DNA from 3 places in the Janthinobacterium sp. 61 genome. Region 1 is predicted to be linked to each of the others. Evidence: predicted binding sites of a transcription regulator. Region 1 holds the regulator's gene; each other region holds the start of a gene.

Region 1 (7,684 bases):
CGATACACCCCAGCGTTGGTTTTTTGCTAAAATGATGGCGACATGAGCTGTAGCGCCCACTGCGCCCGCAGCGGGCGTATACTGTTGAGAATTGGCGTTACAGGCCGCGGAAACAGGCCTATAATTCGGCTCGCAAGCCCTCTGCGCATTGCACCATTTCATTGAGTGTCATGACTAATCTTAGCAAAATATTATCTCTCGAAAACGTCCTGCTGGACCTGGAAGTCTCCAGTAAAAAGCGCGCTTTCGAGCAAGCCGGCCTGATCTTCGAAAACAATTACGGCATCGCCCGCTCTACCGTTTCGGACAATCTGTTTGCCCGCGAACGCCTGGGCTCGACTGGCCTGGGCCATGGCGTGGCTGTGCCACATGGCAGGGTCAAGGGCAGCAAGACCCTGAAAGCGCCGCTGGGCGCCTTCGTGCGCCTGGCCGAGCCGATTCCCTTCGAGTCGCCCGATGGCAAGCCCGTCAATCTGCTGTTTTTCCTGCTGATTCCGGATCATGTCACCCAGCAACATCTGGAAATCCTGTCGGAAATCGCCGAAATGTTTTCCGACGACGCGTTCCGCACGGCGCTGGCCACGGATCCGGAACCGAAATCCGTGCATTCGCGCATCGTCAATTGGCAACCCAGTTTGCAAGCGGCAGGTTAAACTTCAGGTATTCCTCCACTCCTGAAGAAGACTGCCATGTTGCAAACGCCGCTGACGATACAACGCCTGTACGACGATAATCGTGAAAGTCTGCAACTGGGCTGGTTCGCCGGCTTCCCCGGCGGCGAACGCCTGATCTCGGGCGACGTCTCGTCGGCCGCCGACCAGGTGGGCCACTTGAACCTGATCCATCCGGGCCGCATCCAGGTCTTTGGTCACCAGGAAATCAATTACTATCAGCGCCTGAAGGTCAATACGCGCACCCATGTGATCGGTGAACTGATCGCCGGCGGCCCGCCCGCGCTCATCATCGCACAAGGGCTGGAAACGCCGCCCGACATCCTCGCCATCTGCGACGAGCAAAACATTCCCCTGTTCTCCACCCCGCTGCCGGCAGCGCAAGTGATCGACTTCCTGCGCGTCTACCTGTCGAAAAAGCTGGCGCAGCGCATCATCATGCACGGCGTGTTCATGGACGTGCTGGGCGTCGGCGTGCTGATCACGGGCGATTCGGGCCTGGGCAAGAGCGAACTGGGGCTGGAACTGATTTCGCGCAGCCACGGCCTGGTGGCCGACGACGCCGTGGAATTTTCGCGCATCGCGCCCAACATGATCGAAGGCCGCTGTCCGCCTCTGCTGCAAAATCTGCTGGAAGTGCGGGGCCTGGGCTTGCTTGACATCAAGGCCATCTTTGGCGAAACAGCCGTGCGCCGCAAGATGCGCTTGAAACTGATCGTGCACCTGGTGCGCCGCAACGCGCTGGAAGAAGAAGTCGAGCGCCTGCCCTTCCTGTTCCCCACGGAAGACGTGCTCGGCTTACCCGTGCGCAAGGTCGTCATCCCCGTCGCTGCCGGCCGCAACATCGCCGTACTGCTGGAAGCGGCCGTGCGCAATACCATCTTGCAGCTGCGCGGCATCGATACCTTGCAAGAGTTCATGGAACGGCAACGTTTGGCAATGAGCGGGGATTAACAACGTAGGTCGGATTAGCGGGGCAAGGCCCCGCGTAATCCGACAACAATGTTGGCCTATGCCGCAGCGTCGGCTTACGCGCTTTGCGCTAAGCCGACCTACTATCTGTGCTCCAGCATTTGCTTCACCAACACCACAATCAAAATTGCAATAATTTGTAAAGAGCATTGCCTTGGAGCGCAGTGCCGATCTTTATTGTATGATCGGCCTATGCATATCGTCCTTATCACCGGAATATCCGGCTCCGGTAAATCCGTCGCGCTCAATGTGCTGGAAGATACCGGTTACTATTGTGTTGACAACCTGCCACCGGCGCTCCTGCCCAGCCTGGTGCAAACGCTGCTCGACGAAGGTACACCGCAACTGGCCGTCGCCGTCGATGCGCGCAGTGCCGAGTCGCTGACCAGCCTGCCGCACAATGTGGCGCTGCTGCGCGACCAGGGGCACGATGTCAAGGTAATGTTCCTCACGGCCACCACGCATTCGCTGGTGGCGCGCTTCTCGGAAACGCGGCGCAGCCATCCCCTGTCGCATGAATTGCGCCCGAACCAGAATCCGGCCAGCCGCCGTACCCTGATCGAGTGCATCTCGGAAGAACGGGAACGCCTGTCGGCCATCGAACAGCTGGGTCATGTAATCGATACCTCGGAACTGAGCGCCAACAAGCTGCGCGCCTGGGTCAAGGATATTGTCGCCTCCGAACGCGCGCCCCTGATCCTGTTCTTTGAATCCTTCGCCTTTAAACTGGGCGTGCCGCTGGACGCCGATTTCGTCTTCGACGTGCGGGCCTTGCCCAATCCCTATTACGACTTGGCGCTGCGCCCGCTCGACGGACGCGACGCACCCGTGATCGCCTTCCTCGACGCGCAGCCCAGCGCGCTGGAACTGCTGGCCGACATCCGCGCCTTCATCGAGAAATGGTTGCCATCATTCAAGTCCGACAACCGCAGCTACCTGACGGTGGCGCTGGGCTGCACGGGCGGCCAGCACCGCTCGGTGTACATGGCAGAACGGCTGGCGCAGTATTTCGGCCCCAATGAACGGGTCGTGCTACGCCACCGCGAACGTAGCTAGAACGCCATTAAAATCTACTGCGCTTCGGTATAGGTGGTCTGCGATGCTCATGTGCGTAAAGCACAGTTCCGCTTCTCAACCACCCCTCCCTTCCGCTCGCTACGGTGTTATTTGGCGTTGTTAATCCAGATGGCGCAGCGGATGCGCTTGCGCCGGCCAGACGGGGGCAAAGAAGCGCGCCACCATGGCCGCATCAACCTCGTCCAGGCTGGCAGGGTTCCAACGCGGAGCATTGTCCTTGTCGACCACCAGCGCGCGCACGCCTTCCAGCACTTCGCCATGCTCGAAATTGTGGCGCACCACGGTGCGCTCCATGCGCAGGCAATCGGCTACGCCCAGTTGGGCGCCCCGCTGCAACAATTCCAGGGTCACCGACATCATCAGCGGCGAACGCTGGCGCATGGCCGCCAGCGCCTTGCTGGCAAACGCGCTGTCATCCTGCGCCAGCGAAGCCATGATGGCAGCGACGGAGCCAGCGCCGAAATGGCGGTCCAGCGCCGCGCGCGCCATGGTCAGCGCAGAAACGCCCGCCTGGGCCTGGAACGGCGCTGCCAGGGCCTTGATGGCGACCGGCAAGCCCTGGCCTGGCGTCGATTCGAACAGGGCCAGCAGCGCCCCCATCTGCGCCTCGGGCAGGTACACATCGGCCAGGCCCGTGTACAAGGCATCGGCCGCGTTGATCGTCAAGCCCGTCAAGCCCAGGTACAAGCCCAGCTGACCGGCCAGGCGAGACAGGAAATAACTGCCGCCCACGTCGGGAAACAGGCCGATATTGACTTCCGGCATGGCCATGCGCGTGCGGCCCGTCACGATGCGCAGGCGGTTGCCAGGCCCGGCCTGCGCCACGCCCATGCCGCCGCCCATCACCACGCCATCCATCACGGCGATATACGGTTTCGGATAGAAGTGGATTACATGATTTAAAGCATATTCTTCCGTAAAGAAATCTTCCAGCAACGCACTGCCGCCCTGCGGTGTGGCCAGGCCCGCATCGTAAAAGAAACGGATGTCGCCACCGGCGCACAGGGCTTTCTCACTGCTGGAACGGATCACCACGGCGTCCACCTGCGGATCGTCGCGCCAGGCCAGCAAAACGGTACTCAGGGCGCGCACCATCTCCAGTGAGAGGGAATTCAGGGCTTTGGGGCGGTCGAGCACGATGTGGCCCGTGCGGTTGCGGATGGAGGTCTGGACGAAGTCGCTCATGGCAAAGTGAAAAGAAGTGAGAACGGGCACATTCTAGCGCCTGTGAGGGGAACATAGCGCTCAACAGCTACGGGCGCAAAAAAGGGCGCAATGTGCGCCCTTAGTTGATCACAACCGGTTGAAAGTCGCAGGCCGCTTAGGCGGCGGCGAATTCTTCTTCCGAGTTGTCTGGCAGATGCTTGATCGCCTCTTTACCGTGCCCTTGCACTTTGGTTTTGTACTTCATCACTTGCCTGTCCAGCTTGTCGATCAGGATATCGATGGCGGCATACAGGTCGTGCGCCAGACTTTCCACATAGACAGTTTTGCCACTCAGACGCAAATTGACTTCGGCCTTTTGACGTTTTTCTTTCTCTTTGAGGTTATCCACGGTCAGAATCACGGCGATATCGATGACTTGATCGAAATGCCGTTTCACGCGTTCCAGCTTCGTTTGTACGTATTCACGGATGGCTGGTGTGACTTCGAGATGATGTCCGCTGATGGTGAGATTCATACACACTCCTAAAGATGATCGGGTTCGTGCGGTCCATCGTATCCGGCCCGCAGAGGAACCGAAAAAAACTTACAAACACTTACGCAGGCTCACTGGCGGAATTTTCAACGCTTCCCGGTATTTGGCAACAGTACGTCGCGCAATCACCATGCCTTGTTCCCCCAGCATGTCCGCAATCTTACTGTCGGATAAAGGATTTTTAGGGTCTTCTGCTCCTGTCAGTTGCACGATCAATGCCCGTATCGCCGTCGATGACGCTTCGCCCCCCGCTTCGGTGGCGACGTGGCTACCAAAGAAATATTTCAACTCGAACATGCCGTGCGGGGTCAGCATGTACTTTTGAGTTGTTACGCGCGAGATAGTACTCTCGTGTAAACCCAGTGTATCAGCTATTTCACGGAGCACAAGGGGGCGCATGGCAACGGCCCCATGCGAGAAAAAGTTCTTTTGTCTTTCTACTATCGCTTGCGCTACACGCAGGATGGTGTCGAAGCGCTGGCGCATATTCTTGATCAGCCACTTGGCTTCCTGCAACTGTGCGCCCATGGCACCCTCGCCCTTGCCCTGCTTGAGCAAGTTGGCGTACATGGCGTTGACGCGCAGGCGAGGCATGACGTCGTTGTTCAGTGTGACTTGCCAGCCATTGCGCGCGCGCTTGACGACGACGTCGGGCACCACGTAATCGGACACGTCCGAGGCGAACACGGCACCCGGATGCGGGTTGCACTGGCGAATCACCGTCTGCGCTTCGCGCAAGTCTTCATCATCGCAATCGAGGGCTTTTTTCAGCTTGTTAAAATCGCGCTGGGCAAACCAGGCCAGGTGTTTTTCCACAATGACGAGGGCCATGCGCCGCGTCACCATGGCGATGTGCGGCAAGCGCTTGATTTGCAGCGCCAGGCATTCGGACGCGTTGCGCGCGCCCACGCCGGGCGGATCGAAACTTTGCAACAGGGACAAGGCCGTACGCATCTCGTCAGCGTCGATTTCCAGCTCTTCCGGCAAACGCGCCAGGATGTCGTCGAGCGACTCTTCCAGGTAGCCATTGTCGTCGAGCGCGTCGATGATCAGCTCGACGAGCGCGCGGTCGCGCAACTCGAGCACCGTCACGCGCATCTGCTCCATCAGGTGTTCGCGCAAGGTGCAGTGGTGGGCTTCAAGTTGCGGACGGGAATCTTCGTCGTCGGGCGCCTTGCCCCTGCTCGCCTCGCTCCAGTCGCTGTCGCCGCCCTCCGCTGCGGCAGGGCTGTCGCCAGCCTCGCCATCAAAGGTTTCCGCTTCGGCCGGCGCGGCGGGTGCCTCCTGGCCTGGCGGCTGGGGCGGTGCTTCGGCCGGCGCGGCCGTGGAACTCAAGGCGCCGTCGGACAGCAGGCGCAGCGAACGGTCGAGCGGATCGTCGAGGCGTTCGAGCAAGGGATTGTCCGTCAGCAACTGCTCCAGCTCCTGGTGCAATTCCAGTGTAGACAATTGCAACAGGCGTATCGATTGCTGCAACTGCGGCGTCAGTGCCAGGTGCTGCGAAGTGCGCAGCTGCAATGATTGTTTCATTGGCTCACATACGGAAGTGTTCGCCCAGATAGACCCGGCGTACCGACTCGTTCGCGATGATGTCGTCGGGGCGTCCCGACGCCAGCACCGAGCCCTGGTTGATGATGTAGGCACGGTCGCAGATACCCAGCGTCTCGCGCACATTATGATCGGTGATCAGGACGCCGATATTGCGCTCCTTCAAGAAGCGCACGATACGCTGGATCTCGATCACGGCGATGGGGTCGACACCGGCGAACGGCTCGTCGAGCAGGACGAAACGGGGGTCGGTGGCCAGCGCGCGGGCGATTTCCACGCGGCGGCGCTCGCCGCCAGACAGCGACAGCGCCTGATTCTCGCGCAATTTTTCAATCTGCAAGTCGGCCAGCAATTTATCCAGGCGCTCCTCGATCTCGGCCTTCTTCAAGGGACGGCCTTCGACGGTCTGGATTTCCAGCACGGCACGGATATTGTCTTCCACCGTCAGCTTGCGGAACACGGACGCTTCCTGCGGCAGATACGACAGGCCCATCTGCGCGCGGCGGTGGATCGGCAGGCGGGAAATATCCACGCCGCTGATATCGATACTGCCGCCGTCCGACGGCACCAGGCCGACGATCATATAGAACGAGGTGGTCTTGCCGGCGCCGTTCGGCCCCAATAGCCCGACCACTTCTCCGCATTCGACTTGCAGCGAGACATCATGCACGACTTGCCGCTTGCCATAGGTTTTTTGCAGCCCGCGAACGATCAGGGTGCTGCCGCAACGAGTATTGTCCATTATTTATTTCCTGACGCAGGCGTGGCCGGCGCTTTCTCCGCCGCCGGTGCCTTGGGCTTCGGCTGGATCACCATGCGCACGCTGCCGCCATCGGGGGTGCTGGTGCCGCTATCGGAATTTTCCATCGCAAATTCCTCCTTGCGGCTGTCATACGAGATGAAGGCGCCGTTGGCCACGTCGGTCGGCTTCGTGCCTTCCAGGCGCGTCAACTTGGCCTTGGAAAACAGTTTCACGACTTCCGTCTTGTTGTTGTATTCCACGCGCTCCGCCTCGCCCTCCACCCACAGGTCGCCTGCGCCATCGCGCTTCTGGCGGAAGGTGGCCAGCTTGCCAGGATCGGCCCAGAAAGTGATGAACTGGTAGCCTTGCGGGTCTTCCGTGATCAGGGCCCGGCCCGCCTTCATGGTCAGAGTCCCTTTCACCAGCACCACATCGCCCGTCAGGGTACGCACCTGCTTGACGTCATCGACGTGGCCGCTACGAGCCGTGATGATGGCTTCCTTCTCGGAATCGGCTTTCTCGGCATGTGCCGTGCCCACGATGCCCAGCGAGCAAATGGTCGAGAATAGAGTCAATAGCAAGATGTTCTTCATAGTATGGTTTCCTTGTTTCATTCTGTCATTTTGCCGCCGCGGCCGGGCGCGGTTTCGGCGGGAGGACCATGCGCAGCGCATTCTGCACTTCCACCACGCCGGTGGCGTTATTGGCCTTCATGCCCACGCCATTGATGCGCGAGGCGCCCGTCAAGATATCGACAGGCACGTTCGTCTCCATTCTTTCCTCATCCGGGAACACCGTCAGCGCTTCCGTCTTGACCGTCAGGTTCTGTGACTTCGGACTGGCCACGCGGTCGATCACGACATTGCGGTGCAGTTGCAGCCGGGTATTGTCCTGGTCGATATGCGCCAGTTCCGCATTCATGTTCATCGGCGGCATGCCTGGCGACAGTTTGCGCACGAAAGGCTGGTCGATATC
Region 2 (7,684 bases), 800 kb from region 1:
CTGGCCGCCGTGCCGGGCCTGGTGGTGCAAAACCGCCAGAACTACGCACAAGACTTGCAAATCTCCTCACGCGGCTTCGGCGCCCGTTCGGCCTTTGGCGTGCGCGGCGTCAAACTGATCAGCGATGGCATTCCGGCCAGCATGCCCGATGGCCAGGGCCAGGCCGCCACCTTCAACCTGGACACGGCGGAGCGCATCGAAGTGCTGCGCGGGCCATTTTCTGCCATCTACGGCAACCATTCGGGCGGCGTGATCCAGCTCTTTTCCAAGGATGGGCAAAATCCCCCATCCGTCGAATTGAATGTGACGGGCGGCAGCTACGGCACCAGCAAGGTGGACTTGTCGGCGCAAGGACAGGCAGGCGGCATCGGCTACGTGCTCGACGGCTCACGCTTCCGCACGGACGGCTTCCGCGACCACAGCGCCGCCACGCGCGAACAGGCTTTTGGCAAGATCACCGTCAAGCCCAATGCAGACAGCAAGCTGACCATCGTCGCTAACAGCCTGCATCAGGGCAATACGCAAGATCCCCTGGGCGTCACCTGGGCCACGTTTGCCGCCAACCCGCGCGCAGGCGAAACCGACACCACCGATACGCAAAACCCGAAGCGCACCTTTGCCGAGCGCTACAACACGCGCAAAAGCATCGACCACCAGCAAATCGGCGCCACCTATGAACAGGCGTTCGGCGATGATCGCCTGCATGTGACCGTGTATGGCGGCAACCGTGACGTGATTCAATATCAGGCCTTCAACAAGGGCTTCCAGGCGCCCCCCAAGCATTCCGGCGGCGTGGTTGACTTCCAGCGCCAGTTCTATGGCATCGATACGAACTGGCTGCACGTGAACCAGCTGGCAGGCGGCAAGCTGAGCACCACCATCGGCATCGATTACGGCCGCTCCAGCGATGACCGCACCGGCTATGAGAATTACATTGGCAATGGCTTTGGCGTAAAAGGCAAGCTGCGCCGCGACGAGCAGGATGTCGTCTCCAGCCTCGATCCGTATATCCAGGCGGAATGGCAAAGCGGCCCATGGCTGCTCAGCGCAGGTGTGCGCTACAGCAAGATGAAAGTGGCGGTCAACGACCACTTTCTCAGCAATGGCGACGACAGCGGCAGCCTGGAGTTCAGCCACACGACACCGGTGCTGGGTCTGCTGTATAAGCTGACGCCCAGCGTCAACGTCTACGCCAGCGCCGCACGCGGCTTCGAGGCGCCCACCCTGAACGAACTGTTTTACTCGGGCACGGGCGGCGGCTTCAATTACCAGCTGAAACCGGCCACCAGCACCAACCTGGAAGCGGGCATCAAAGCCAGGATCAATAGCAACACGCATGTGAATGCAGCCTTATTCCAGATCAAGACCAGCGACGAACTGGTGGTCGATCAATCGAGCGGCGGGCGCACCAGCTACCGCAATGGGGGCAAGACCTTGCGCCAGGGTATGGAAGTGTCGCTGGACTCCAGCCTGCCGTATGGCTTCACGACAAAAGTGGCGCTGACCAGCCTGCACGCCGTGTATGACCAGGCCTTCGGCAGCGTGCGCGAAGGCAGCCGCTTGCCGGGCGTACCCAGCGCCAACCTGTTCGCGGAACTGGCCTGGAAAGACACGCTGGACCGTTTTGGCGCGGCACTGGAAAGCGTGGCCAGCAACCAGATCTACGCGGAAGACAGCAACAGCGAAAAACCGGCGCCAGGCTACACGGTGTTCAATGCCAGGGTCAACGCCAAGCAAAACGCGGGCAAATGGCGCTTCAAGGAATTTGCCCGCCTGAACAATCTTTTCGACAAGACCTATGTGGGTTCCGTCATCGTTGGCGACAGCAACAAACGCTACTATGAAGCGGCGCCGGGCCGTAACTGGCTGCTGGGCGCCAGCGCGCAATATTCGTTCTAAGAAAAAAGCCCGCGCATCTTCCAATGCGCGGGCTTCTTGGCATATCAACATAGCCTGCTACGGCCGTGCTTCCTTGACGCCATATTTCTCAAAGATGGCTTTCAATTCGCCGCTGGCCGCCATCTCGTTCATGGCCGCCTGCAGCAACTTGGCCACGTCGAGCTGCTGACGGCTGACGGCCAGACCCACGGCCCAGCCGGCACGCGGCAAGCGGGCGAACGCCACTTCGCTCAAGGGGAAAGCGGAATCGCTTTTCAGCACCGACTCGATTTCCGAACGATTCGCCAGCACGGCGTCGAGCTGGCCCGCCTGCAATTGCTGCAAGGCTTCGGCAGCCGTGTCGAAGATACGCACGTCGTCGCGGTACTTGCCATTGTCTTCACCCAGCATCAGCATGGCGGCGATCGATACCTTTTCCACGCCGATACGCTTGCCGGCCAGCGAAGCGATGCCATCGAATTGCGGCACGGCTTGCGCGCTGCGCGCCAGACGCACGGTTTCCACGTAATACGGGGCGAAAATCTCGACCTTGTCGTTATCCGCCATCAACTTCTTGTCGACCGGGACATGCAACATGACATCGGCAGGACCATAGCCGAGGTAGTGGCCCTTCCACACCATATTGCGCAAATCGTCATTCAGGTTTTCACCGGCGGGAAAGGGCAGCAAGCTCAGTTTCAAACCCAGCTTTTTGGCCAGCGCTTCGGCAATGTCGATATCGATGCCCGCGCCCTTGTCGGAAAACGGCGCGAACTCGTTGTACACCGCCACTTTCAGGCTGCCCGACTGCTGCACTTTCTGCCAGTCGGCGCGCGCTGGCGCGGCTGCGCACAGCGCCAGGCAGGCGAGCGAGAGCATCGCGCGCGCGCCACGGAATTGAAATGAACGCATGGGACTCCTTGGTGATCAATCGGCTCAGTTAGAATCGCGGCGGGTTTCCAGGTAGGTTTTGATGGCCCACATGGCTTCCTGGTTGAAGACACCTTCAAACGGCGGCATGTACACGGCGCCATTGCGTACTTTACCGTGGCGGATGGTCGCCAGGAAATAATTGTCCGTTTCCTTGTAGCATGCCTGTTTCTTTGTCTCATTCTTGATACCAAAGCAATCGCGATCGAGCTGGCGCAAGTCCGGCGCGATGCCGCCCGAGATGGCTTCGATGCCGTGGCAGCGGGCGCAATTCTGGTTGTAGGCGGAGGTGCCCACCGTCAGGGCCAGCTTGTTGCCACGATACGGGTTTTGTTCGAGCCACTTGTCGCCCACCTTGGGCAAGCCCGTGGTGTCGACGCCTTGCGGCGTGACATTGCCGTGCGCATAGGCATGCGGCAAGGTCAGCAGGGAAGTGAGTGCGACGGCACCGGCGGCTGCCACGCCGAGCAGGGTACGGATGGAATAGGTCATGCTGGTCTCCTTGGTTTTTTTAGTGAATATCCAAGAAGAGCAAATGCCATGCCATGCCTACATGCCCCACATCCGGTCGCCCATGTATCAATTTGGAACAGCTGCAACAGGTAGTTGTGTCACCGCGCGCGTCAGACGGAGGCCACCGTGCAGATGCTGGCCCGCTCCTGCTGCTCGAAAGTGATACGCACAGGCAAAAACCGGGAAATCACCTCCGCATTCGTCAGCGCATGCTGCGAGACCTTGCTACAAGTGAAGGTGCCACCACCGGCCAGCGCCATGGGCAGCAAGAGCTGGTCGGCCAGGTGCTCGCCGACGGCCGCATCCGTCTTCAGATAGGCGCGCACCTCGTTCAGCAGGCGCTTGGCCACAGATTCCGCCAGCAAGTACTTTTCGCCAAAAGAAGTAAACACTTCCGTGACATGCTCATGCTCGAGCGTCAGCAACAAGACATTGCCCGGCCCCTGCTCCGCGGGCAAGCCGACGATACGCAGCTGCTTGCCGCTCCAGCCCATGCCGCTGGCGACACGCTCCAACTCGCGCTGCGCCACGTTCACATGCACGCCCGCCAACACGCTTTCCGCATACCCTGCTTTCCGTTCACCGCGCTGCAGCAATGCGATAGGCCGCAAGCGCGGACACGGTTGTACGGTGGCAATCACTTCGCCGCCCCCTGCGGGATGAAAGCCGTAGCGTTGCAGCGCGATCTCCACCTCGGCACCCATCTGCTGCAGGATGGGGCAATACGCGCGCTGCAGGAAATGCACGGGCGGCGCCATGGGATTGTGCGTGCCGCCACTGATGCGCACGGTGGACGGCCCATCCGCATGCAGCAAGGCCGGCAACAGGGTTTGCAGCACCAGGGTGCAACTGCCGGCGCTGCCGATGGCAAAGCGGTAATCGCCACCGCGTATGGGGCCAGGCATGAATTCCAGGCTAGCTGCGCGCAACGCCAGCGGCGTCGTGCGCGCCCCGCAAATGGCGGCCGCCGCCTGCACGGCCAGCAAGTGCTGGCGCAGCAAGCCGGGCTTTTCCCGCCCCGCGCGGATATTCGTCAAGCGGAATGGCCGGCCCGTGATCATGGACAGGCTCAGCGCCGAGCGCAAAATCTGTCCGCCGCCTTCGCCTTGCGCTCCATCAATTTCTATCATTGCTTCTTTCTCTCTGTTAACCTTTGACACAGACGACCTGCTTCAAGATATGCACCACATCGACCAGCTCGCGCTGCGCCAGCATCACCGCGTCGATATCCTTGTAGGCCATCGGGATTTCATCGATCACGTTTTCATCCTTGCGGCATTCCACGCCCTCGGTGGCGCGGATCTGGTCCGCCAGATTGAAGCGCCGCTTCGCTTCCGTGCGGCTCATCGTGCGTCCCGCACCGTGGCTGCAGCTATGAAAGCTCTCCGCATTTCCTTTACCGCGCACGATAAAGCTCTTCGCCCCCATGGAGCCGGGAATGATCCCCAGTTCGCCGGCCCGGGCCGAGACGGCGCCCTTGCGCGTGACCAGTACATCCTTGCCGAAGTGGTGCTCCTTCTGCACATAGTTATGGTGGCAGTTGACGGCTTCCACATGCGTCTGGAACGGCTTATGGATGACCGTGCGCACGGCCGCGATCAGGTTCTGCATCATCACTTCGCGGTTGTTGCGGGCAAAACGCTGGGCCCAGCCCACCGCCTCCACATAATCGTCGTAATGCTGCGTTCCCTCGGCCAAATAAGCCAGGTCCTGGTCGGGCAGGTTGATGAAGTGAGTACGCATATCCTGCTTGGCCAATTCGATGAAATGGGTGCCGATGGCATTGCCCACGCCACGCGAGCCGGAATGGAGCATGAACCACACCGAGCCCTGCTCGTCGAGGCAGACTTCGACGAAGTGGTTACCGCTGCCCAAAGTTCCCAGGTGGCGGTAGTTATTCGTGTTCTTCAGCTTGGGCGTTTTCAGGCAAATGGCATCGAATTCATCCTTCAGTTGCAGCCAGGCCGCATCGACCACCGAAGGCGGCGTATGCCAGGAACCTTCGTCGCGGCCGCGGTGGCCGCGCGTCTTCGGCGACATCCCGTGCGGAATGGCGCGCTCGATGGCGCTGCGCAGTGGCCCCAGGTTATCGGGCAAGTCGCTGGCCGTCAGCGTGGTTTTCGCCGCCATCATACCGCACCCGATATCCACGCCCACCGCCGCCGGAATCACGGCGCCCAGCGTGGGAATCACGCTGCCGATGGTCGAACCTTTACCCAGGTGGACGTCGGGCATGACGGCGATATGCTTGTAAATGAACGGCAGGGTCGCCGTGTTGCGTAATTGTTTTTTGGCCGCTTCTTCGACAGGCACGCCACGGGTCCACATTTTCACGGGACGGCTGCCTTCGGCATGCAGGACTTCGTATTCTTTCATATGTTCTCTCTTCTCATGTTATCCGGGGGGGATGACCAGGATTGGTGAAACGTTGCCGACGCATCGGCCCTGGATGTAGTTCCACCGGCATTCATCCGTACGACAACCCGACAAGGTGGGACAGGATCTTCTGGCAAGCTCACTGCGCCTGCCAGGCCGGTTTGACGCGGCTAAGCTATGTAATCCTGTCGGCATTCGGGGTACTACGGCGCATGACAAGGTTGGACAGGACGTCTGTTATGTAGTCTTGTCCGCATTCATGCGCTTTACTTCAACAACTTGCAACATCGATGGCGTCGATTTCTCCCACCCAGTGCGCGGGGTCCAGCCGACCTGCAGCAAAGGCGGCGATAATCCTGAATACGTCATCGGAAAAACCACCGATGTTCAGGATATCCTCGCGCTCCATCGCCTGCGTCGTGGCGTGCGGCGCAATATCGATGCACACCAGTTTCGCTTGCGGATTGCGCTGCTTGAAGACAGTCCACTGTCCCATGGTCGCTGTTGCGCCGCTGCGTCTGGCGTCGATCCACGATTCGTTATCAGAGACATAAATCACCAGGTCCGCCAGCTCCTTCTTGCTGTTCATCCGCAGCAGTGGCGCACTGCAATTGGTGCCGCCACCTCCGATGGCCGCCAGCCTTGCCGCGTTCTCCATCACCGTGCCCTGCGCATCGAGCTGGCATGTCACCACGCTTTGCTCGAATGGCAGCACCATGGCGTCCGGATTCTTGCGCAGCATGGCCGCCGCCACCAGGGCCGCCACGTCGATGCAACGTACACTCGAGGTAGCGCTACCGCGAAAACCGCTGACGGGCGAGGACATCGAGCCGGAAACGTCGGGACACACCACCACCCTGCCCGCTATCCGCGGCACGTTCAGCAGCGATATTTCCAGCGCCTGCTCCAGCGCATTGCGCACGATGGCGGGCACGCTCTCGCTGGCGGCCATGCAGGCCGACATCAACTGGTACGGAAATACCCGCGCCCGGTCAATCGCCTCGGAATCGCGCAGCTTCGCGGCAATCAATTCCGGCATGCCGTCGATCGCATACACGCCGTGGCGGCCAAAGGTGTTCAGATTCATGCGCACCATCTGCCAGCTGCCCTGGCGGGCGATCTGCGCCCAGTCCCGGGCAGACAAGGGTAGCGCCGTCAGCATCTGGAACGGCACTTCCGGTATCGCTTGCGCTGGATCAAGCTTGTAAGCCTCGAACGCGGCCAGCGCCGGCGGCAGTGCCTTGGCATCGTACTGCTTGCCGATCAGCCAGGCAAAAAACGCTGCCCGCCAGGCATCCTGCGGTTTCGGGTGCACCATATTCACCACGTCGGCCAGCGAAGGTGCATTGCCCACGGCTGCGGCCAGCAAAACCTGCTCCGACGCGCTGTTCAACCATGCCTGCACCAGTTTTTTCGGACGCGACCCCAGCGACTTGCGGCCCACGGCGCCCGAGCGCATGATCTGCACGAAGTTGCGCAGCATTTTGCCATTGTTGATGACGCGCTCGAAAGCTGGCGGAAATTCCGCAGCGCCCTGCGCCGCCAGCACCGCCACCAGCAAGGCCGGCATGTCTTTCATGTAGCCCCGTTCGCGGCAATACACGGCCGTTTTCGCAATGAAGGCCGGCTCCACGGCTTTGCACAGTTCCAGCACCCTCGCCAGCTGCGCTTCGGCGCTCGCATAGAACGTCGTGTTCAGGCAGCCCGTGGCCGCATACTGGGCCAGCTGGTGGCGTGGCGTCAGCGCGTAGGCTGGCGCGCCTTCCGCGTTGAAGCCCAGTGCGGCTGGCAGCAAGCTGGTTTGTTTAGTGCTTTGGAATAGCCGCAAGTTGGCCATGATGTGATCCTCTCTTCTACTCGTTTTATCTCGTTTGTATCCTCTCTATTGCAAGCGCTGTGCCAGCTTTTCCGTCCTCGTCAAAAAAGATCATAAGTCATTGATTTTATGAAATAATATTTTCATCTATATTTTTCAACGGGCATTAGC
Region 3 (7,684 bases), 2.7 Mb from region 1:
AGGTTTCCGGTAGGGAACATGGCACCGCCGCCGCCCTCTTCCTCGGCTGCCGGATCGAGGAATTCCAGTTTCACTTCGGCTGCAGGGAAGGTCACGCCATCAAGCTCGAAGTCGCCTGTTTCCTGCACTTCGCCATTCGTCATGGGCACGTGAGCGATGATGGTCTTGCCGATATTGGCTTGCCAGATGCGCACCGTGGCCACGCCGTTGTGCGGCACGCGTGCAGCGTCCACCAGCCCACTGGCAACGGCGAACGAACCGACGGCCGCCGACAGGTTGCCGCAATTGCCGCTCCAGTCGACGAAGGGCTTGTCGATGGAGACCTGGCCGAACAGGTAATCGACGTCGTGCTCCGGCCTATCGCTGGCCGCCAGGATCACCGTCTTGCTGGTGCTGGAGGTGGCGCCTCCCATGCCGTCGATCTGCTTGCCGTACGGGTCGGGGCTACCGATCACGCGCAGCAGCAAGGCATCGCGCGCCGCGCCAGGCACTTGCGCGCTGGCGGGCAAATCCTGCAGGCGGAAAAATACGCCCTTGCTGGTGCCGCCGCGCATATAGGTTGCGGGGATGTTGATTTGGGGGGTGTGGCTCATTGTATATTTCCGCAGAAGTTCTTTGCACGCGCTGCGAGGACGACAGCCTCCCCGCAGCACAAAGCTGGGGTCAGACCCGGCGGGTCTGACCCCTGGTTTACGTACCCGTCAGGCTGCCTTGGACGACTCGAGGAAATCTTGCGCGAAGCGCTGCAAGACGCCGCCGGCCTCGTAAATCGACACCTCTTCCGCCGTATCGAGGCGGCAGGTGACGGGTACATCGAGCGTTTCACCGTTCTTGCGATGGATGAGCAAGGTCAAGGTGGAGCGCGGCGTACGCTCGCCCACGACGTCGTAGGTTTCGCTGCCGTCCAGGCCCAGGGTCTTGCGATTCACGCCTGGCATAAATTCCAGCGGCAAGACGCCCATGCCCACCAGGTTGGTGCGGTGGATGCGCTCAAAACCTTCGGCCACGATGGCTTCCACGCCGGCCAGGCGCACGCCCTTGGCGGCCCAGTCGCGCGAGGAACCCTGGCCATAGTCGGCGCCGGCGATGATGATCAATGGCTGCTTGCGCTCCATGTACACCTCGATGGCTTCCCACATCCGCGAAATGGTGCCTTCCGGCTCGATGCGCGTGAGCGAACCGGCCTTCACCTTGCCATCTTCGATTACCATCTCGTTTTTCAGCGTCGGGTTGGCAAACGTGGCGCGCTGCGCCGTCAAATGGTCGCCCCGGTGCGTGGCGTAGGAATTGAAGTCTTCCTCCGGCAAGCCCATCTTCGCCAGATACTCGCCGGCCGCGCTATCGAGCATGATGGCGTTCGATGGCGACAAATGATCGGTGGTGATGTTATCGCCCAGGACGGCCAGCGGACGCATGCCTTTCAATGGGCGTGCGCCAGCCAGCGCGCCTTCCCAGTACGGCGGACGGCGGATGTACGTCGTCTGCGGGCGCCAGTCGTACAGGGGGCTGACCTTGATGCCATCGTCCGCCTGCGCGGCAAACATGGGGATATACACCTTGCGGAACTGCTCCGGCTTGACGCTGGAAGCGACGATGGCGTCGATTTCCTCGTCCGATGGCCAGATATCCTTCAACTGGATAGGCTTGCCGTCCGGGGCAATGCCCAGCACGTCCTTCTCGATATCGAAGCGGATGGTGCCGGCGATCGCGTAGGCCACCACCAGCGGCGGCGAGGCGAGGAAAGCCTGTTTCGCGTACGGGTGAATGCGGCCGTCGAAGTTGCGGTTACCCGACAAAACGGCCGTAGCGTACAGGTCGCGCGACACCACTTCATCCTGGATGACAGGATCAAGCGCGCCCGACATGCCGTTGCACGAAGTGCAGGCAAATGCCACCACGCCGAAGCCCAGTTGTTCCAGCTCGGTCATCAGACCCGCTTCCTGCAGATACAGTTCCACGGTTTTCGAACCGGGTGCCAGCGACGATTTCACCCAGGGTTTTCGCGTCAAACCGAGACGGTTCGCATTGCGTGCGATCAGGCCGGCGGCGATCATGTTGCGCGGATTGTTCGTGTTGGTGCAGCTGGTGATGGCGGCGATGATGACGGCGCCGTCCGGCATCTTGCCCGGCTCGTTTTCCACCACGCCGGAGATACCCCGCGCAGCCAGTTCCGATGTCGGCACGCGGTTGTGCGGATTCGATGGCCCCGCGATATTGCGCACGACGGACGACAGGTCAAACGTCAGCACGCGCTCGTATTGCGCGTCGACCAGGCTGTCGGCCCACAAGCCCGTTTCTTTGGCATACAGTTCGACCAGTTTCACCAGCTCATCGTCGCGGCCCGTCAATTTCAAGTACTTGATGGTTTGCGCGTCGATGTAGAACATGGCGGCCGTGGCGCCAAATTCCGGCGCCATATTGGAAATCGTGGCACGGTCGCCCAGGGTCAGGTGCGATGCTCCCTCGCCGTAGAATTCCAGGTAGGACGAGACGACCTTCTGCTTGCGCAGAAATTCCGTCAGCGCCAGCACCGTATCCGTGGCCGTGATGCCCGGCTGCGGTTTGCCCGTCAGCTTGACGCCGATGATGTCGGGCAAACGCATCCACGAGGCGCGGCCCAGCATCACGCTTTCCGCTTCCAGGCCGCCCACGCCGATGGCGATCACGCCCAGCGCGTCGACCATCGGCGTATGCGAATCCGTGCCGACCAGGGTGTCGGGATAGGCCACTCCATTTTGCACCTGGATCACGGGCGACATGCGCTCGAGGTTAATCTGGTGCAGGATGCCATTCCCCGGCGGGATCACGTCGACGTTTTTAAAGGCTTTCTTGGTCCAGTCGATGAAGTCGAAACGGTCTTCATTGCGACGGTCTTCGATGGCGCGGTTCTTGGCGAAGGCATCGGGGTCAAAGCCGCCGCATTCGACGGCCAGCGAATGGTCGACCACCAGCTGCGTGGGCACGACAGGATTGACCAGGGCCGGGTCGCCGCCCTGGGCTGCGATGGCGTCACGCAGGCCGGCCAGGTCGACCAGGGCAGTCTGGCCCAGGATGTCATGGCAGACGACGCGGGCGGGGAACCATGGAAAATCGAGGTCGCGGCGGCGCTCGATGAACTGGCTCAGCGACGCGTTCAGGGTGGCAGGGTCGCAGCGGCGCACGAGGTTTTCGGCCAGCACGCGCGAGGTATAGGGCAAGGTTGCGTAAGCGCCTGGCTGGATCGCATCGACGGCGGCACGCGTGTCGAAGTAGTCTAGCTGGGTGCCCGGCAAAGGCTTGCGATGCAGGGTGTTCATATTAGGGGTCATTATTTGCGGTCCTTGATCGGCACGAATTCCAGGTCTTCCGGGCCCACATAGTTGGCGCTCGGGCGGATGATCTTGTTGTCGATGCGCTGCTCGATGATGTGGGCGGCCCAGCCCGAGGTGCGCGAAATGACGAACAGCGGCGTAAACATCGCCGTCGGCACGCCCATCATGTGGTAGGACACGGCGGAGAACCAGTCCAGGTTCGGGAACATGTTCTTGATTTCCCACATGACCGATTCCAGGCGCTCGGCGATATCGAACATTTTCGTGGAACCGGCTTCCTGCGACAGCAAACGGGCCACTTCCTTGATGACTTTATTGCGCGGGTCGGAAATCGTGTAGACGGGGTGACCGAAGCCGATCACCACTTCCTTGTTGGCCACGCGCTCGCGGATGTCCGCTTCCGCTTCGTCGGCATTGTCGTAGCGTTTCTGGATATCCAGTGCCACTTCGTTCGCGCCGCCGTGTTTCGGGCCGCGCAGCGCGCCGATGGCGCCCGTGATGGCCGAATGGATGTCCGAACCCGTACCGGCGATGACGCGGCTGGTGAAGGTCGAAGCATTGAATTCGTGTTCCGCGTACAGGATCAAGGACGTGTGCATGGCTTTTTCCCACGACGCGGACGGTTTTTCACCGTGCAGCAGATGCAGGAAGTGGCCGCCGATCGAGTCGTCGTCCGTTTCCACCTCGATGCGCTTGCCGTTATGGCTGTAGTGGTACCAGTACAGCAGCATGGAGCCGAACGACGCCATCAAACGGTCGGCGATATCGCGTGCGCCCGGCGCGTTATGGTCGTCTTTTTCCGGCAAGGTGCAGCCCAGCACGGAGACGCCCGTACGCATCACATCCATCGGGTGGGCGGCGGCCGGCAGCGCTTCCAGCGCCAGCTTCACGGCCGACGGCAGGCCGCGCAAGGACTTCAACTTGGCCTTGTAGCCTTTCAATTCTGCGGCGGTCGGCAACTTTCCGTGTACCAGCAGGTAGGCGATTTCTTCGAATTCGCAGCTGTCGGCCACGTCCAGGATGTCATAGCCGCGATAGTGCAAATCGTTGCCGGTCTTGCCGACCGAGCACAGCGCCGTGTTGCCAGCGGTAACGCCGGACAGGGCGACGGATTTTTTAGGCTTGAAAGTAGCGACTTGCGATGCGGTCATTGTGTTCTCCAGAAGATGATTGTCAGTCCAGTGCAGCGGGCCAGGGCCTCCCATGACCCGCTCTTTTGTCGGTGCTTACTTCTTTTGCGCGGCGAACAGCGCGTCGAGCTTTTGCTCAAAATCATGGTAGTTGATCGATTCATACAACTCCATGCGCGTCTGCATGGTATCGACAACATTCTTTTGCGTACCGTCGCGGCGCAGTGCGCGGTAGACGTTGTCGGCCGCCTTGTTCATCGCGCGGAAGGCCGACAGCGGGTACAGGGCCAGGCCCACGTGGGCGCTGCGCAATTCGTCCAGGGTGAACAGCGGCGTGGAACCAAATTCCGTGATGTTGGCCAAAATCGGCACATTGACTGCCTTGGCAAACGTGGCGTACATGTCCAGGTCCGTGATGGCTTCCGGGAAGATCATGTCGGCGCCCGCCTCGACGCAGGCGACGGCACGCTCCAGCGCCGCTTCCAGGCCATCGACGGCCAGCGCATCGGTGCGCGCCATGATGACGAAGTTCGGGTCCGTGCGCGCATCGACGGCCGCCTTGATGCGGTCGACCATTTCTTCCTTGCTCACGATTTCCTTGCCCGGACGGTGGCCGCAGCGCTTGGCGCCTACCTGGTCTTCGATGTGCAGGCCGGCGGCGCCGAACTTGATCATCGATTTCACGGTGCGCGCCACGTTGAAGGCAGACGAACCGAAGCCCGTGTCGGCATCGACCAGCAGCGGCAGGTCGCACACGTCAGTGATGCGGCGGATATCGGTCAGCACGTCATCCAGACTGGAAATACCCAGATCGGGCAAGCCCAGCGAGCCGGCCGCGACACCGCCGCCGGACAAATAGATGGCCTTATAACCGGCGCGCTTGGCCAGCAAGGCGTGGTTGGCGTTGATGGCGCCGACGACTTGCAACGGGGATTCTTCCTGGACGGCCTTGCGGAATGCGGCACCTGCGGAGTATTGAGTCATGTGTTCACCTTATGGGATTCGGGTCGTCCCGAATGTTTCATGGACTTGCTATGAGCATCACTATTGCAATTGCCGTGCCAGGGTCGCGCGGCACCCCGGAAAGTACGCAGAACCACAGTGAAATACGAGGGAAACGGCCATGTATGGGCGTGGCGCGCAGTGTCACGCAAGGGAACATCAATGTCACAATAAAGGTCAGAGATGTTTCACCTATGTTTCAATTATTTCACATGAAACATCATATTGAAACATGAAACAGGCCGTGTATTTAGAGGGATGAGCGCAGAACTTGCGGCGCACCAAACGCAAAACAGCCGGCGGGCGCCGGCTGCTGGAACACAATGAGACTCAAAAACAAAAAACTAGGCCAGCCGCACCAGCGGGTTGGCGATGATGTTGTCGATCTGGCGCACGGCCTCTTCGCAGGCAGCGGCAATCGCGCCATCCTCGTCGTCGCGCACGAATTGCATGGTCGAGCCTTCGAACACTTCCAGGCCTTCCGCCGTGGCGCGTTCGATGTCGCAACTGGCCGACCATTTGCCGTCGGTAGTAGGCACGGCCAGGGGAACGATTTCCCAGCCTTTATAGTGAATTTTAGAACTGTTATCCATGGTGTGCCTCCTTCGGGACTGACTCAATAGTGGAAATCGTAGCATGAAGCGGGATCGCTAGCGACGTGTTTCACGCACGAACGGCGCAATCGGGCTAAACGATTTACGCTGACTCAAGGACGCAGCAGATTATCCACTTCCGTCCTGGCCACTTCCAGGCCGGCCGTGCAAGCCGTTTCTGGCGCCGCGTAGCCACCCAGGGTACGGCTGCGCGTGATCGCCTGCGCCGCGCTCTCGCCCTCGCGCTGCAGGCGATAGGTAAAATCCCATAAATCGTCGTTATCCTTTTGCGGGGTCACCGAAATCGTAAAACCGCGGTACTGTTCGCTGCGTGCAGTGGTATCGTCCATAAACTCCTCCTTGTAGAACGAGGTTACCACGCTGCAAGCGCCAGGGTGCGCACGACTGTGACGGGCGCATGCATGCGCTCTTATCTGTTTTTCGCATGTTCAATGTCAATTCTCAACATTTTTTTAGCCTGCTCTGGCGATATAATGCACTTCCCTGTCCGTACCTTGCCGCCGCGATGACTCCACAAATCCAAGCTTTCTTCGACCCCGCCACCGCCACTGTCACCTACGTCGTGTACGAGGCAGATGGCCAGGACTGCGCCATCATCGATTCCGTGCTCGACTACGATCCGAAGGCGGGCCGTACCTCGACCGCGTCGGCAGACAAGGTGATCGCCTTCGTGCGCGAACACGGCTTGCAATGCCGCTGGCTGCTGGAAACCCATGCGCATGCCGATCATCTTTCCGCCGCGCCCTACCTGCAGCAGCAGCTGGGCGGCGATGTGGCCATCGGCGCCGCCATCCAGACGGTGCAGCAAGCCTTTGCCGCCGTCTACCACCAGGATGACGCCCGGGCCGACGGCTCGCAATTCGACCAGTTGTTCGCGCCCGACCAGGTGTTTCATATTGGCAAGCTGGAGGTGCGCGCCCTGCACGTGCCAGGCCATACGCCGGCCGACCTGGCTTACCAGATCGGCGACGCCGTCTTCGTAGGTGACACCCTGTTCATGCCGGACGTGGGTTCGGCCCGCTGCGACTTTCCAGGCGGCTCCGCGTCCCTGCTGTACCGCTCCGCGCAGCGGCTGCTGTCGCTACCGCCGCAAACGCGACTGTTCATGTGCCACGACTACCCGCCCAACGGCCGCGCGCCGCGCTGGGAAGTGACGGTGGCCGAACAGCGCGCCAGCAACATCCATTTGCGCGACGGCATCACGGAAGAGCAATTCGTTGCCATGCGCACGGGCCGTGACGCCACCCTGGACATGCCGACATTGATCCTGCCCGCCATCCAGGTCAATATCAATGCGGGCAAGCTGCCCGAGCCGGAAGAAAACGGCGTGCGCTACCTGAAGATACCGCTGAACGCGATCTGATTCCCCGGGCGTTCCCCGCCCGGCGCTCCTCCTTTCTTGACACCACGCAAACTCCAGCCCAGGCAATCCGCATACAGTGCAGATTGCCTGGGTTCGCTTGGGCACCGCTTTTTCAAGTTCAACATTGACGGAGCGCCCATATGTCGCCCGACCCTACGCTCGATACGAATTGCATCCTGCTCGCCGAGGCCGATGGCGCGTATGCGCCCTACCGTTCCCAGGGCAAGGGCGATGCGCAAGCCGAGGCGGCTAGCAAGGAATTCA

Evidence for each region. The regulator sigma-54, encoded in region 1, starts transcription at its own class of promoters, with help from an activator protein. The targets are predictions, from matches to a motif close to TGGCANGNAANCTGCTTT.
Region 2: a site for sigma-54 is predicted at 3,337-3,354, ahead of pedF (cytochrome c-550 PedF). Genes of this name have one in related genera too.
Region 3: a site for sigma-54 is predicted at 5,488-5,505, ahead of prpB (methylisocitrate lyase). Genes of this name have one in related genera too.

The regions. Positions count from the first base shown of each region.
Region 1 covers NZ_PJMQ01000001.1:4,897,130-4,904,813, reverse strand. Annotated here, with positions in the region: gene CLU92_RS22240 (PTS sugar transporter subunit IIA) at 171-653, shown strand; gene hprK (HPr(Ser) kinase/phosphatase) at 690-1,625, shown strand; gene rapZ (RNase adapter RapZ) at 1,836-2,699, shown strand; gene CLU92_RS22225 (enoyl-CoA hydratase/isomerase family protein) at 2,820-3,905, opposite strand; gene hpf (ribosome hibernation-promoting factor, HPF/YfiA family) at 4,042-4,401, opposite strand; gene CLU92_RS22215 (RNA polymerase factor sigma-54) at 4,471-5,949, opposite strand; gene lptB (LPS export ABC transporter ATP-binding protein) at 5,954-6,709, opposite strand; gene lptA (lipopolysaccharide transport periplasmic protein LptA) at 6,709-7,302, opposite strand; gene lptC (LPS export ABC transporter periplasmic protein LptC) at 7,328-7,684, opposite strand, start outside.
Region 2 covers NZ_PJMQ01000001.1:4,096,823-4,104,506, forward strand. Annotated here, with positions in the region: gene CLU92_RS18615 (TonB-dependent receptor) at 1-1,899, shown strand, start outside; gene CLU92_RS18620 (ABC transporter substrate-binding protein) at 1,957-2,790, opposite strand; gene pedF (cytochrome c-550 PedF) at 2,815-3,300, opposite strand; gene rtcA (RNA 3'-terminal phosphate cyclase) at 3,432-4,451, opposite strand; gene CLU92_RS18635 (RtcB family protein) at 4,468-5,697, opposite strand; gene CLU92_RS18640 (RNA-binding protein) at 5,969-7,492, opposite strand.
Region 3 covers NZ_PJMQ01000001.1:2,225,603-2,233,286, forward strand. Annotated here, with positions in the region: gene prpF (2-methylaconitate cis-trans isomerase PrpF) at 1-593, opposite strand, end outside; gene acnD (Fe/S-dependent 2-methylisocitrate dehydratase AcnD) at 702-3,296, opposite strand; gene prpC (2-methylcitrate synthase) at 3,308-4,462, opposite strand; gene prpB (methylisocitrate lyase) at 4,538-5,425, opposite strand; gene CLU92_RS10145 (hypothetical protein) at 5,788-6,036, opposite strand; gene CLU92_RS10150 (hypothetical protein) at 6,150-6,386, opposite strand; gene CLU92_RS10155 (MBL fold metallo-hydrolase) at 6,563-7,420, shown strand; gene CLU92_RS10160 (hypothetical protein) at 7,561-7,684, shown strand, end outside.